3 regions of the Gluconobacter sp. P5E10 genome follow, and region 2 is predicted to be linked to each of the others. Evidence: riboswitches for the same ligand, from Rfam matches in the RefSeq annotation. Region 2 holds a riboswitch; each other region holds the start of a gene.
What was found. A riboswitch is a leader RNA that binds a small molecule or an ion and turns the genes downstream of it on or off. The one in region 2 is predicted to bind cobalamin.
Positions count from the first base shown of each region.

Region 1 (4,558 bases), on a different contig from region 2:
GCGGCCCGGTGACGTAGGCGTCCAGGCCATCATTCGTCTCGTCATACCGTGTATTGGCTGCGACGAAATTGCCAGTCTTTGCGGACGCGTTATACGCGTTGAGATAAGCGTATTGGAGTGTGGTGGCTGCGGTTCGGTGACGGTAGTTGAGGCGCCCGCGCCAGCCATGAGAGAAAAGATGCTCCAGTTGTGCTTCAACTTCAGTCATCGGGACTTCGGATTTGCCCCAGTTGGCCCCCACCAACGTGCTCGTCGGCAGATTCAGATCCGCGCCATTACTGGCACGGGGAAGCCCCATATAACGGGTTGTATCGTTACTTTGAGACGTCACGGAGACTGTCAGGGTGTCATGCCGCGTTAAGTGCACATCTGTGACGCCATAAATCGTCCAGCGACGATCATAGGCATTGTTGTAGAACTGGTTGCGGTCGGTGCCTGCGACGACAAGTCGTGCTGAGACAATTTTCGAGTGCGCGAGAGGGCCGCCGACATCAAGGGTGGCATGGTAATTGTTCCATGAGCCAGCCGAGAACGACGCATTGCCCTGAAAGTCATCGGTCGGGCGCTTATGGACGAAATTGACACTCCCGCCGGGTGTGCTGGAGCCCTGAAGCATGCCGTCTGGTCCACGCAGGACTTCAATACGATCGTAGATGGCCAGATCATACTGCTGGCTTAAAGTCAGCCCACTCATGGACGGGACACCGTCATACTGGGCCTGTAACGAGAAGCCGCGGGCAGTGTATCCGCCCGTTCCGTCGCCATACATATTGACGTTCACGCCCGCGACCTGTTTGAGCGCAGCATCAACCGTATTGAGGTTCTGGTCTTTCATTTGCTGGCTGCTGAGGACCGAGATGGATTGTGGAACGTCCAGCGGTTTGAGGAGCATTTTCGTCGTAGAGACCGCAGAGACCGTATAAGTGCCGGTACCATCCGTAGAGGCGTTGCGGCGATGACCCTGCACCAGAAGCTGCTCAATGCTGCCGGGGGTCTCATCTTCTTGTGACGCGTGTTTCTGTTGCGTGCTCTGCGATTTTGGTGAAGCGGAACGTTCCTCTTTAAGACCGGTCGTTGAAGCTGATTTCTTACGAACTTCTGGAGATACGTCATCAGTGGTCGCGGCAAAGGCGCCATTCCACGTACCTGACAGCAAAAGTGCTGTAAAAAGCATTGGGCCTAGATGTGTACGTTGAGGAACGTTCGACGCTGGAAGTCTCATGGAAAGGGCTAACTGCCTCCTGGAAAATGAATTTTCACGAGAATTTCAGCTGACTTTCCCGTATTTCTAAAGTTACAAATGATATTCATTCTCAGAAACTTCAATCTTTAATTCACGCACCTTCGCAGTTGTTACATTGTAGGCAGCATTCCTGCGATGTTGAGCGGGCAAGTGGTTCCTACAAAAAAATAATTATGAAAATGAGTGTTTTTTTTAAGAATCGCTTCGTAAGAGACCTTTTCCTGTCGAATCAGCTAAGAACTGGCCTTCACGGTCTGCCTTTGAATTCCAAGCCCTTCGATTTCCAGCTCTACGACATCTCCTGGTTCGAGATAGACTGGGTGAGGCTTGATGCCCATTCCGACGCCGGCAGGTGTTCCTGTGGCAATGATATCGCCCGGCATCAGGGTCATGTAATGGCTGACATGTGAAATGATGCTGCGGACGTCAAAGATCATGTTGGAGGTATGCCCGGCCTGCCGACGGTGTCCGTTGACATCTAACCGCATGGAGAGTGCTTGCGGATCGGCGATTTCATCGGTCGTCACAAGCCATGGTCCCAAAGGCCCGAATGTGTCGCAGCCTTTGCCTTTGTCCCATTGGCTTGTCTGCATCTGAAATGAGCGTTCAGAGACATCATTGGCGACACAATATCCCGCAACATGCTCCAAGGCCTTCTCCGGGGAGACGTAGGACGCTTTGGTGCCAATAATGACTGCGAGTTCGACTTCCCAGTCCAATTTGGTGGCATGTTGGGGGACCAGAATACCATCGCTCGGACCCGTCAGGGCAGAGATGGCTTTCATGAAGACGATTGGCTCTGAGGGGAGGGGAAGGCCTGCTTCCTCGGCATGATCCCGATAGTTCAGGCCAATGCAGATGTACTTTCCGGCACCTGAGAACGGAATACCGTAGCGTGGTGCTTCTGAAACGACAGGAAGAGTGTTCGGATTAATGGCCCGTAAGGCGTCCAGCTTATCCGGAGAGAGATCGGCAGCCGTAATATCAGGTAGAACCCCTGCGAGGCTTCTCAGGATGCCAGTGTCATCAATGAGTCCAGGTGTTTCCTGATCCAAGGGACCAAAACGACAGAGCTTCATCCTGCGACACTTTCTGTCCAGAGTGGGGAAGCATGAGGTTAGGCATGTTTTGGTTTCTCTTCCAAGGATCGAGGCGCCTCCATTGTTCAAATTGATAACTTCAGTTATTGATATGTTATAACATACGTGTTTGACTATATGGGAGTTTCGGTTATGCCCCTGCTCAATGATGGTTCCCCGGAAGGGGATGAAAAGGGAACGCAGTGAAATGCTGCGGCTGCCCCCGCAACTGTAAGCGGTGAGGCTGATCACGATGGGTTCCGGGAACCCGGCCACTGGGGCGTCAGCCTTGGGAAGGCTCGCGATCTGCCGATGATCCGCAAGCCAGGAGACCTGCCATCGAAAATGGTCATGGACGAAGCGAAAGGGCGGGGTGCACCGGACGCAGCAGGATGGTTCATCCTGCTCATCGTAGTGACGCATTGTTGAGTGAAGTTTGCGTTATCCATGAGGAAAATCAGTTTTGTCGGTGTGTTGCCCGTCGCGGCATTGACCGTTTTTCAGCCTGCGTTCGCCCAGGCAGAAGACGTCAGGAAGGCGGCAGCCAAAGCGAAAGAAGAACACATTACGGCGCACGGTCGGGCGCAGCCGCTGAAGGATAGTGCTGTTATCGGGGGCAGACTTGGGCTGACGGTTCAACATAATCCTGCGACAATCAATGTGATTCAGCGCAGCGTGATGGAACAGCGCGGTTATGCGCACGCTGAAGACTCCGCAGACAGTGCACCGGGTGTTTCTTCCGGTGGATCTCCAGGAAGTCCGGCGCAGATGATGATGCGCGGCTTCAGCGGGAATCAGGTTCTGATCCTGCGAGATGGCATTTATTACGGCCCGACCACGATGGTGAACCGTCCGCTCAACAGCTTTAATCTTGAGAGCGTTCAGGTTCTCAAGGGGCCGTCGTCTGTTCTGTACGGGCAGGGCGCTGTTGGCGGCACGGTGGACATGCGAACGCGTGACCCTGCGTTTGATGGGCCGCATGCTAATGCTCTGGTATCTTATGGCAGTTTCAATACATGGAATGCTGGTGTTGGCGGTTCGGTTCCCATTACTGACACTTTGGCCATTCGAAGTGATTTCAGTCGTACCTCGTCTGATGGATACGTTGCTGGCGCAGACCCACACAGCAACGATTTCACGACAACGTTGCTCTGGCACCCTTCGAAGAAATTTACAGCCCGCTTTGGCGTCGACTATCTGACAGATCGCTTGTCGACGTACTATGGAACCCCTTTGGTCCCGCTGGCTCAGGTCCATGATGGTGTGGGCGGCCTGCTATCGTCTTCCAAGGGATTAGGCGTAAGTCGATCATCGCTCTGGCGGTATTACAATGCCAAGGATGCAAAAGCTGGCTCGGTTAATGTGACCCCGACGCTTCATCTGACGTGGCAGCCAACGGAGAACATGACGTTCCACAATAAAACCTATGTCCTTTACGCCAAGCGCAACTGGAATAACGCTGAATCCTATAGCTATATCGGTTCAGCCGGGCAGACGGACGCAGCGGGAAATGCCATTGCACCCGGTCGGGTCGGCCGGGATCGGTTCTATGTTTATATGAACCAGCATCAGGTGGGTGACACGCTGGATGGTCAGTTTGATTTTCATGTTTTCGGAATGAAGAACCGTCTGGTTGTCGGTGGAGACGCGTATTATGTGCGGCTCATCCGGAACCGTGGTTTTCCGGACGCGACATATGCGGACAGTGTTTCTCTGAGTAGTCCTGAGAGCACGGCCGTGGGGAGTTTTGCGGGGGAATATCCGTATACGAAATCTCCCACAACCATGGTGGACGCAGGTATCTTCATGGAAGACGTCCTGACGGTGCGGGACGATCTGCGTGTAGTGGGTGGATTTCGCTATGACTGGCTGAAACTGGACCGTCAGAATTATAGCCAGTCCGGTGCGTTCAATCCTGCGACCAGCTTCAAGGGGAACTACAATCCTGCCAACTTCAGGATTGGCCCTGTTTATGATCTGACAGATAACATCAGCCTCTACGGCGTGTACACAACGGCTGAAGATCCGCCGGGCTCCAATATCTTCCTGGTTAATAAAGGGCAGTTTTCACGCCTGAGTCAGTCCAGGCAGGGAGAAATCGGCGCCAAGGGCTCTTTCTGGAAAGGGCGCCTGTCCTCTACGCTGTCTCTGTACGATATCCGCCGTACCCGAGTTCTCGTTGCTACCGGTGTGGACAGCGTGGCAACGGCGGGCGTTCAAAAGTCACGGGGTGTGG
Region 1 covers NZ_JACRVZ010000004.1:275,010-279,567, reverse strand. The annotation lists gene KP707_RS10005 (TonB-dependent siderophore receptor) at 1-1,174, opposite strand, end outside; gene KP707_RS10000 (fumarylacetoacetate hydrolase family protein) at 1,477-2,322, opposite strand; cobalamin riboswitch at 2,476-2,678, shown strand; gene KP707_RS09995 (TonB-dependent siderophore receptor) at 2,770-4,558, shown strand, end outside.
Region 1: linked by a shared signal. The riboswitch ahead of KP707_RS09995 (TonB-dependent siderophore receptor) and the one ahead of metE (5-methyltetrahydropteroyltriglutamate--homocysteine S-methyltransferase) in region 2 are both predicted to bind cobalamin.

Region 2 (4,558 bases):
ATTGATCCGCACTCGCCGCCGAAAGCTCGCGTAAACATCCCGATGCACAACGTCGATCTCTGGTATAAGGCCTGGAATGTACAGCCGGGTGACAAGCTCTATCTGACCCCGGATCAGCGCGTCAAAATCTGGTAATTGCGTATGATGGGGTGGAAAACCACCCCATCTACTCGCTGGTTTACGGACGCATATAATGGGCTGCCGCAACCATGTTGATGAGTGCAGCTTTCGTCTCCGGCCATTTGCGGGTTTTCAGTCCGCAATCCGGATTGACCCAGAGGGCATCCGGGCTGATGGTTTTGCTGGCAGCCCGAAGCAGGTCCACCATTTCCTCAACAGACGGCACGCGCGGGGAATGGATATCGTAAACGCCCGGCCCGATTTCCGCAGGGTAGCGATAAGCTGCGAACGCATCGAGTAGTTCCATGCGGGAGCGGGCGGTTTCAATCGAAATCACATCCGCATCCATTGCGCCAATGGCGGCAATGATATCGTTGAATTCCGAGTAGCACATATGGGTATGGATCTGCGTGGCGTCCTGCACACCTGAGGCTGAAATACGGAAACTTTCTACGGCCCAGTCCAGATAGGATTGCCAGTCTGCGCGACGGAGCGGCAGGCCTTCACGCAAGGCGGCTTCGTCAATCTGGATAATGCCGCATCCAGCTTTTTCCAGATCACACACTTCATCCCGGATCGCGAAAGCGATCTGTCGGCACGTTTCCGAACGCGGTTGATCGTCTCGCACGAAAGACCAGTTCAGGATCGTGACAGGTCCCGTCAGCATACCTTTCATCGGGCGGCTGGTGATGGACTGGGCATATTCCCACCATTCAACCGTCATGGCTTTTGGGCGTGACACATCTCCGAAAATGATGGGGGGCCGGACATAGCGAGACCCGTAGGACTGCACCCAGGCGTGCTTCGTGAACGCAAAGCCGGAAAGCTGCTCCCCGAAATATTGCACCATGTCATTGCGCTCGAACTCGCCATGCACCAGCACATCAAGATCAATTTCTTCCTGCCAGCGGATAGTCCGGGCGGTTTCTTCCCGCAGGAAGACTTCGTAAGCCTCAGAAGAGAGCTCTCCTCGTGCATGATCCGCACGGGCTTTGCGGACTTCAGGTGTCTGGGGGAAGGAACCGATTGTCGTCGTCGGATACAAAGGCAGCTTGAGTTTGGCCTGTTGCAACGGACGGCGCGCGGGGAAGGGTGAATGGCGCTGGGCGAGAGCTGGATTGCGATCCGCAGAGCGTGCCTGAACGGCAGGATCGTTGATTTTTACAGAAGAGCGGCGCGTCCGAAGAGCCGCAGCGTTTTCGGCCAGAGTTGCTTGCACGACGTCCCGGCCTTCATTCAGGGCGCGCGCCAGTGTGTGCAACTCCTCGATTTTCTGAACGGCGAATGCGAGCCACGATTTCACATCTGCGTCCAGATCTGTCTCCCGTTCCAGATCAATGGGTGTGTGGAGGAGAGAGCAGGACGGAGCAAGGATCAGGTCACGCTGGCGCGCCAGCGGTTCAAGATGGTCCAGAAGCGCGTTCAGGTCGGCCTTCCAGATATTCCGCCCATCCACTACGCCCAGAGATAGCAACAGGTCAGGTCGTGCTTTTTCCAGAATGGATGCAAGCTGGTCGGGAGCGCGGACAAGATCCACATGCAGGCCGTGAACTGGCAGGCTTAGGGCGATGTCCTGATTGTCTCCGAGCACACCGAAATACGTCGCGAGCATCAGTTTCAGGTCTGGAACAGCTGCTGTCAAAATATTGTAGGTCGTTTTGAAAGCTGTAGCAGCATTTCCCGGCAGATCCAGAACAAGACACGGCTCGTCAATCTGAACCCAATCTGCGCCTTCTGCTCGGAGGGCGTTTAGAACCCGTTCATAAACGGGCAGCAAGGTAGGGAGCAGATCAAGGCAATCAAACGCCGGGCCGTCACATTTTCCCAGAAGCAGGAAACTGACAGGGCCGAGCAGAACAGGGCGTGTCTCAATCCCAAGCGCCTTGGCTTCACGATATTCATCCACCACTTTTGTGGAGGCGAGGCGGAACGTCTGGTCTGCTGTGAATTGCGGAACAAGGTAATGGTAGTTCGTGTCAAACCACTTGGTCATTTCGGCGGCAGGGACATCCTGAGGGGTGTCATGAGCATGCCCGCAGCCACACTCTTCGGATGTCGTTTGGGAGCCGCGCGCCATGGCGAAGTAGGTTCCCAAGTCCACCTTGCCCTGCACGTTGCCGTAAATGGCAGGAACAGCACCGACCATTGCGGATGTATCCAGCACATGATCGTAAAGCGAAAAATCGTTGGAAGGGATGATCTCTGCGCCGAGGTCTTTCTGGCGCTGCCAGGCTGACGCCCGAAGGGAAGCGGCTGTGGAAAGCAGATCATCGGCGGAAGAATTCCCCGCCCAGTACTGTTCAAGAGCGGTTTTCAGTTCACGGCGGGTGCCGATACGCGGAAAGCCCAGAGTTGCGACGCGGACGGTCATGAAAGCCTCGACAGGTTCGTGGCAGTGCGCTCGCAGGGCATGCAGGATCGTTCACGCCCCGAACAGGAAATGTGCGGCGTGGAGACATGCGTGACCCGTCCGGAACGCCCCGCCGGAGGATGTTATGTGCCGTGGCAGGTCTCCTGGCTTACGGGTCTTCGCGCTGATTCCGCCTTCCCGGACTTTCATCCAGTGGCCTGTATGGAATCGGCACTCGCCGCTGACAGTTGCGGGGGCAGCGCCGGCTTTGCATCGGCTTCCCTCTTAGCCACGCCGGATGCGTGAACATCCGACATGGAACCATGACAAGCCTTATGACTGCCGCATGTTCTGAAAAAGAGTCAATAGCTCTTGCTCATATAAAGAACTCCTTATATGTAAATCCGTATGGAACAGGCCCTCATCATTTTCCAGGCACTGGCAGACATGACCCGTCTGCGGATTCTGGCCCTTCTGCGCGAGATGGAACTGTCCATCGGCGAGGTGGCGCAGGTGCTTGGGCAAAGTCAGCCCCGCGTGTCACGGCATGTGAAGATCCTGGCAGATGCGGGATTGATTGAGCGCCGCAAGGAAGGAAGTTGGGTCTTTTTGACTTTGGGCGTTCCGGATCTTCTAGAGCCTGTCTTTATGGCGTTGGATCGATGGACTGCGCGGGAACCGGCGGAAATCCGTGCGGATCGTATTCGCTTGCAGGCCATTCGAGATGTTCGTGCGCTCGCGGCGGAAGACTGGTTTGAAACCCACGCGGCAGAATGGGACGCATTGCGTTCCTTGCATGTGTCCGAACAGGAGGTCGAAGCAGCGATCGTAAAGACGCTCTCAGCATCTCCGGTCGGCCGCCTTGTGGATATAGGCACTGGAACCGGTCGTATGATGGAATTGCTGGGAAGCGGCGCCCAGACAGTCATCGGGTTTGATCGCAGTCCCTCCATGCTGCGATTGGCGCGGACCAAGCTGGCGGAAGCTGGTCTGGAGCAGGCTGATCTGCGGCAGGGGGACTTTCAGGCCCTTCCGTTGCCGGAGCATTCAGCCGATGTCGCCGTCATGCATCAGGTTCTGCACTATGCACAGCATCCGGCTGCTGTAATTGCGGAAGCCGCGCGGATTCTGGATGCCAACGGTCGATTGCTGATTATCGATTTTGCTTCCCATAATCGGGAAGAACTTCGCACACGGGATGCGCATGTTCGGCTTGGATTTACCGACGCGCAGATGGCGACGTGGTTTCGCGCTGCCGGTCTGGTTCCCGCAGAACCAGTGGCTCTTGAAGGCGAGCTGACTGTGAAACTCTGGCTCGGCCAACGCCCCAACTAAGCTGAATTATTGAATAAGGAGCTGGCGTGATGCCCGCACAGAAAGGGCCTCTGCCCGCAATTTCGTTCGAGTTTTTCCCTGCAAAGTCGGAAAAGGCAGCCGCCACGCTGCTGGAAAACGCAAAAACGCTAGCTGCTTTTGGTCCGCAGTTTATGTCCGTGACGTATGGGGCAGGTGGGTCAACACGGGACCGCACCCTGGCCACGCTGAAAGACATGGTTCGGGAAACTGGCGCGCCAACGGCTGGGCATCTGACCTGCGTGGGGGCCTCCAAAGAAGACGTCAATGCCGTGGCGCAGGCGTACTGGGACGCTGGTGTGAAGCACATTGTGGCCCTGCGTGGTGATCCGCCGCCGTCAGCCGGGGGCGTCTATGAGCCTCACCCGGAAGGCTACGCGGGGGCTGTGGATCTGGTGCACGGATTGAAGGAGATTGCACCGTTCGAAATCTCCGTTGCGGCATATCCGGAAACGCATCCTGCCGCGCTTAGCCCGCAGTCGGATCTGGAGCATCTGCGCGCGAAGATTGATGCGGGTGCGGACCGGGCTTTGACGCAGTTCTTCTTCGAAGCAGACACATTTCTACGCTTCCGGGACCGTGCTGTGGCCATTGGAATCGAGCGGCCGATCGTGCCGGGTATTCTTCCGGTTGGAAGTGCTGCGCAGGCCTGGAAGTTTGCCGATATGTGTGGTGCAAACGTGCCGAAGTGGATGCGCGACCTGTTTGAGGGGCTGGATGAAACGCCCCAGGCAC
Region 2 covers NZ_JACRVZ010000001.1:173,822-178,379, forward strand. The annotation lists gene KP707_RS00685 (M13 family metallopeptidase) at 1-135, shown strand, start outside; gene metE (5-methyltetrahydropteroyltriglutamate--homocysteine S-methyltransferase) at 179-2,491, opposite strand; cobalamin riboswitch at 2,607-2,811, opposite strand; gene KP707_RS00695 (metalloregulator ArsR/SmtB family transcription factor) at 2,879-3,805, shown strand; gene metF (methylenetetrahydrofolate reductase [NAD(P)H]) at 3,835-4,558, shown strand, end outside.

Region 3 (4,558 bases), on a different contig from region 2:
AAACCGCGCCCGCTTTCAGCCCAGGCCGAGACTGTCACACCAGGCTGCAAAACCTGAAGAACCGGAACAGCAGCAACATCAAGAGGAGATGCCCCCTCTTTTCCGCGCGCAGAAAAGAAGGTCGCGTTCAGAATAATGTCTGGCTGAGTTTCAATCAGGCGGGTTTGAATCCACTCGGCAACATCCGGGTTCTTCAGCGATGCGACATATAGAACATCTGTCGCGACCCCGGACTTTTCCAGTTCATCGGCAAGACTGTCAATCGCTGCTGTATCGGCAGCCAGAAGGTGAACGCGGTAGAAAACGATTGTGGCTCTTAAAGGAAAATCCGCAGTCGTCTGGCGATAAATTCCAGCCGGGGGGAGCGCCGCGGGTTGCCCTGAAACGTCATCTCCATATCCGGCCAGATGAGCCATGAGCAAAAGGGCGCGACGCGCATTCTCAGGACCACCTTCCCTCAGAAACCCCGTAAGTCTGGAATGGTTTTCTGCTTCGACGCTGGTCCACTCTTCAAGCCGTGCATCCTGACGGGCATCTCCGGGCAACAGAGCCAGTGGAATGCTGTTCCTGCTACAAAAATTCCGGAGTTCTTCCGCCCCATATCGCCAGTAATCCACGCCACCCAGAAGCCGTGCGATGACGCATCGGGACGATGCTATGGTCTGCTCAACGTATAAATCGACCGACATGGGGTGTCTGAGGCGAGCAAGACTGACCAGTCGCAGCGAAAAACCTGCGCCGGTCGGGGCCTGCTCATTCAAACGGGAATAGGCCCGCTCAAGCGCCAGAAGATCGCTATCCGAGAAGGACAGAAACACGACGTCAGCAGGCGCATGACCGAGATCCTCGGCCACGTCCTGATCGTCTATTCCGTGTCGTTCCCGGACAAGCAGATGCATCAGGTCAGTCCGCCAGCAATGCGGCTTCGATGGCTGCGCGATCCAGGCCTGTCTGGCCAATTACGACAAGGCGCCCGTCGCGACCGGCATCTGCGAGAGGTACATCAAATTCATGACGGAAACGGGTCCCGACACCCTGCACGGCCAACCGCAATTTTTTACCCTGCACCGCTGCAAAGCCTTTCATGCGGAGGATATCGAATTGCCCCGCAACCTCGCTCAGGCGTTTGAGCAACGCTTCAGCACTCTTCTGCTCCGGAAGGACTACGACGAAACTCTCGAAGTCATCATGTTCGTGATCATCTGCGCCATCATGGTTGGACGGGCGCGCCTGAAGGTCGTCTTCGGCACCGGCACCAATTCCCAGCAGAACAGCGGGGTCCAGTCGTCCCTCTACTGCGCGCAGCGTAATAACTTTCCGCGGCACGGCCTCGTTAATGCCCTTTTCAACCGCATCAATCCCGGCTTCATCCAGAAGATCAGTCTTGTTCAGAACAATCAGATCTGCCGCATTCAACTGATCTTCATAGACTTCAGCCAACGGATTATCATGATCCAGAGAAGGGTCAGCAGCCTGCTGTGCAGCAACAGCTTCCGGATCGTCGGCAAAGCGACCCGCGGCGACAGCAGGTGCGTCCACAAGCGTAATCACACCATCAACGGTCATGCGGGTACGGATCCCGGGCCAGCTGAATGCCTTGAGAAGAGGCTTGGGCAGCGCAAGGCCAGATGTCTCGATCACGATGTGCTCTGGCGGATCAGGGCGATCAATCAGAGCCTCCATGGTTGGAATGAAGTCGTCTGCAACCGTGCAGCAGAGGCATCCGTTGGTGAGTTCGACGATATCCTCGTCAGCACATCCTTCGATCCCGCAGGACCGCAGGATTTCACCGTCGATCCCAAGCGAACCGAACTCGTTCACGACGATTGCAATACGGCGCCCATCAGCCTGTGCGAGAAGATTTCGCAGAAGGGTTGTTTTCCCTGCCCCCAGAAAACCTGTGATGATCGTAACCGGAATCTTGCGACCGGAGCCTGAAACAGTCTGGGACATCATGAAAGTTCCTGTGAAGCAGACAATGAAGATGGAAGACGGGCGATAACCATATCAGAAAGCGATGCAGGTCGCTTTGACGGCATCACTGTTCCGGTTTTCGATGCCCGGTAAAGCTTAAGGTAAGCCAGCAGGTCCGACAGCTTTTCCGGACCAAGTTCACCTAGAACAAAAGTCCATTTTTCCGGCATGGAAAGCGTGGCAATACAGCCTCGGCTACAGGCTGCCATACATTCAACGGGCTGGACGCTGAAATCACCTTCAGCAGCCTGGTCAAGCAAGGCATCGTAGAGCTGTCGCCCCCGAACAGGGTCATTCCCAACCGGTAGACCGCGACGACACGTCACACAGACGTGGAAAACTGGCGAAACGGATGATTGGCCCGTTTCAGGATAAGGCAGGGTATCTGCCATGGTTTCGTCTCTCTTGCAGCCACAACGGCATAACAAAAGGCGCGATGAAAGGCCTTCGCAATCGCGAAAGTGACACGCACATGATGGCGCGCCCTCACACTCCGGGCACCCCGCCGGATCATGACACTTGGCTCAGATGGCAGGTCTCCTGACTCACGGCTGAGGCGCCATTAGCACCTCCTCTCCCACCGGGCCTTCCCAGATCGAAATCCAGTGGCTGCCTTTCCTGAAAGAAAGACTGGCAGGACAGAAAACCGTCCACAGTTGCGGGGGCAGTGCCGGGTTTGACCTAATTCTAAGGCCGCACCAGCTTCCCTTTTCATCCTCCTCTCAGAGGAACCATCAAACCCTCTCCTATCTCTGGGATGAAAGCGTGTCAAAGCCCGGGAAATGGGCTCATTTCATTTTCAAAGACAAACCCGCCGCCACAAACAGCACTTCTCCGGCGACTGCGGCGATCTTCTGATGAAGAAGGCCCGCTTCATCGCGGAAACGACGAGCCAGGGCATTGTCCGGGACAATTCCGAGCCCTACCTCGTTACCCACAAGAACGGTCCGGCCTTTCCGTGTTTGCAACGCCTCGAGAAGATCTTTCGTCGCGGCGTGTACATTACGATCTTCCAGAATGAGATTTGTCAGCCACAAAGTCAGGCAATCAACCAGAACCGGCGCACCCTGCTCGACCTGTAAAACACCAGCGATATCAAACGGCTCTTCAACTGTACGCCAGCCTTTGTTCCCACGGGTGGTACGGTGCAAATCTATCCTGGCCTGCATTTCTTCATCAAAAGCCCGACCGGTCGCGAGGTAAACCCAAGGGGCCGGAAGGGCAGTGATGAGTGCCTCAGCGATCCCGCTTTTTCCTGACCTGGCGCCCCCGAGGACCAGTGACACATCCGGTAGTCCTGTTTGCGTGATGGTCTGTGCCACAATGTCTCCTGCGCCTTCTTCTTGCATGGTCCCTGATAACAGCACAAAAGACCTGTCATGCCACCGCACATCATGCCCTCGTCCTGTCAGCCCCCTTTCGCCAGCATGGCAGAACTTCGCACTGCCTGCCTGTCACTTCCAGACCCCGACCCAAAAGTCGCCGCCCTGATAGCGGAGCGAGACGCAACTCTGACCAAACCTCCCGGCAGCCTCGGGCGGTTGGAAGAGCTGTCCATTTGGCTCGGTGAATGGCAAGGCCATCAGAAACCAACGCTAGAACACGTTCAGATAACGATTTTTGCAGGAAATCATGGTGTGGTCCGCCGGGGGGTATCTCCGTGGCCTTCGGATGTTACGGCCCAAATGGTGTCGAATTTCCAGCGTGGCGGCGCAGCAATCAATCAGCTTGCCCGGAATGCTGGTGCGAACCTTACTGTTGTGCCCGTCCGAAATCTAATGGCCACAGCAGATTTTACCGCGACCCCAGCTATGGGCGAAGACGAATTCCTTGATGCGGTCTCGGTCGGATACACCGCCGTATCCCCCGCGCTGGATCTGTTTTGCCCAGGCGAAATGGGTATTGGCAACACAACCCCCTCCGCCGCACTTTGCGCAGCGCTTCTGGGGGGCACAGGCGCGGACTGGGCAGGACGTGGAACGGGTCTCGATCAGGCGGGCGTCAACCTCAAGGCTTCTGTTATTGATGAGGCCCTGTGTCTGCACGCGGCGTCACTTAACGACCCCTTGCATGCCGCACGTTGTCTGGGTGGTTACGAACTGGCCGCCATACTGGGAAGTGTTCTGGCCGCCAGACACCATCGTATCCCGGTTCTGCTTGACGGCTTCGTCTGTACCGCAGCCGTGCTGCCATTGATCAAACTGACTGCCTCAGCACTCGACCACACACAGCTCTCGCATTGTTCCGCTGAGGCTGGTCACCGAAAGCTGGCAGATGCCCTCAGGCTGAAACCAATACTGGACCTAGGCTTGCGCCTTGGAGAGGGATCTGGGTCTGCCGTTGCCATTCCCGTCCTCAGAGCGGCATTGGCCTGCCACAACGGTATGGCGACGTTCGCTGAGGCTGCTGTTTCCCAATCAGACGTCTCCATTCAATGAGGCTTTGGCGCACCATTCGAGAAGACATTGCCTGTGGTGCGGGCCTGCTGACCCGCCTTCCCTTGGGATGGCTGCGCGTCAGCGGACAGGACTGGTCTCTGGCGCGGTCTGTCTGGTGCTGGCCCCTGGTTGGCGCGCTTATCGGT
Region 3 covers NZ_JACRVZ010000004.1:302,799-307,356, forward strand. The annotation lists gene cobN (cobaltochelatase subunit CobN) at 1-899, opposite strand, end outside; gene cobW (cobalamin biosynthesis protein CobW) at 904-1,956, opposite strand; gene KP707_RS10115 (DUF1636 domain-containing protein) at 1,953-2,366, opposite strand; cobalamin riboswitch at 2,487-2,725, opposite strand; gene cobU (bifunctional adenosylcobinamide kinase/adenosylcobinamide-phosphate guanylyltransferase) at 2,763-3,323, opposite strand; gene cobT (nicotinate-nucleotide--dimethylbenzimidazole phosphoribosyltransferase) at 3,369-4,412, shown strand; gene cobS (adenosylcobinamide-GDP ribazoletransferase) at 4,409-4,558, shown strand, end outside.
Region 3: linked by a shared signal. The riboswitch ahead of KP707_RS10115 (DUF1636 domain-containing protein) and the one ahead of metE (5-methyltetrahydropteroyltriglutamate--homocysteine S-methyltransferase) in region 2 are both predicted to bind cobalamin.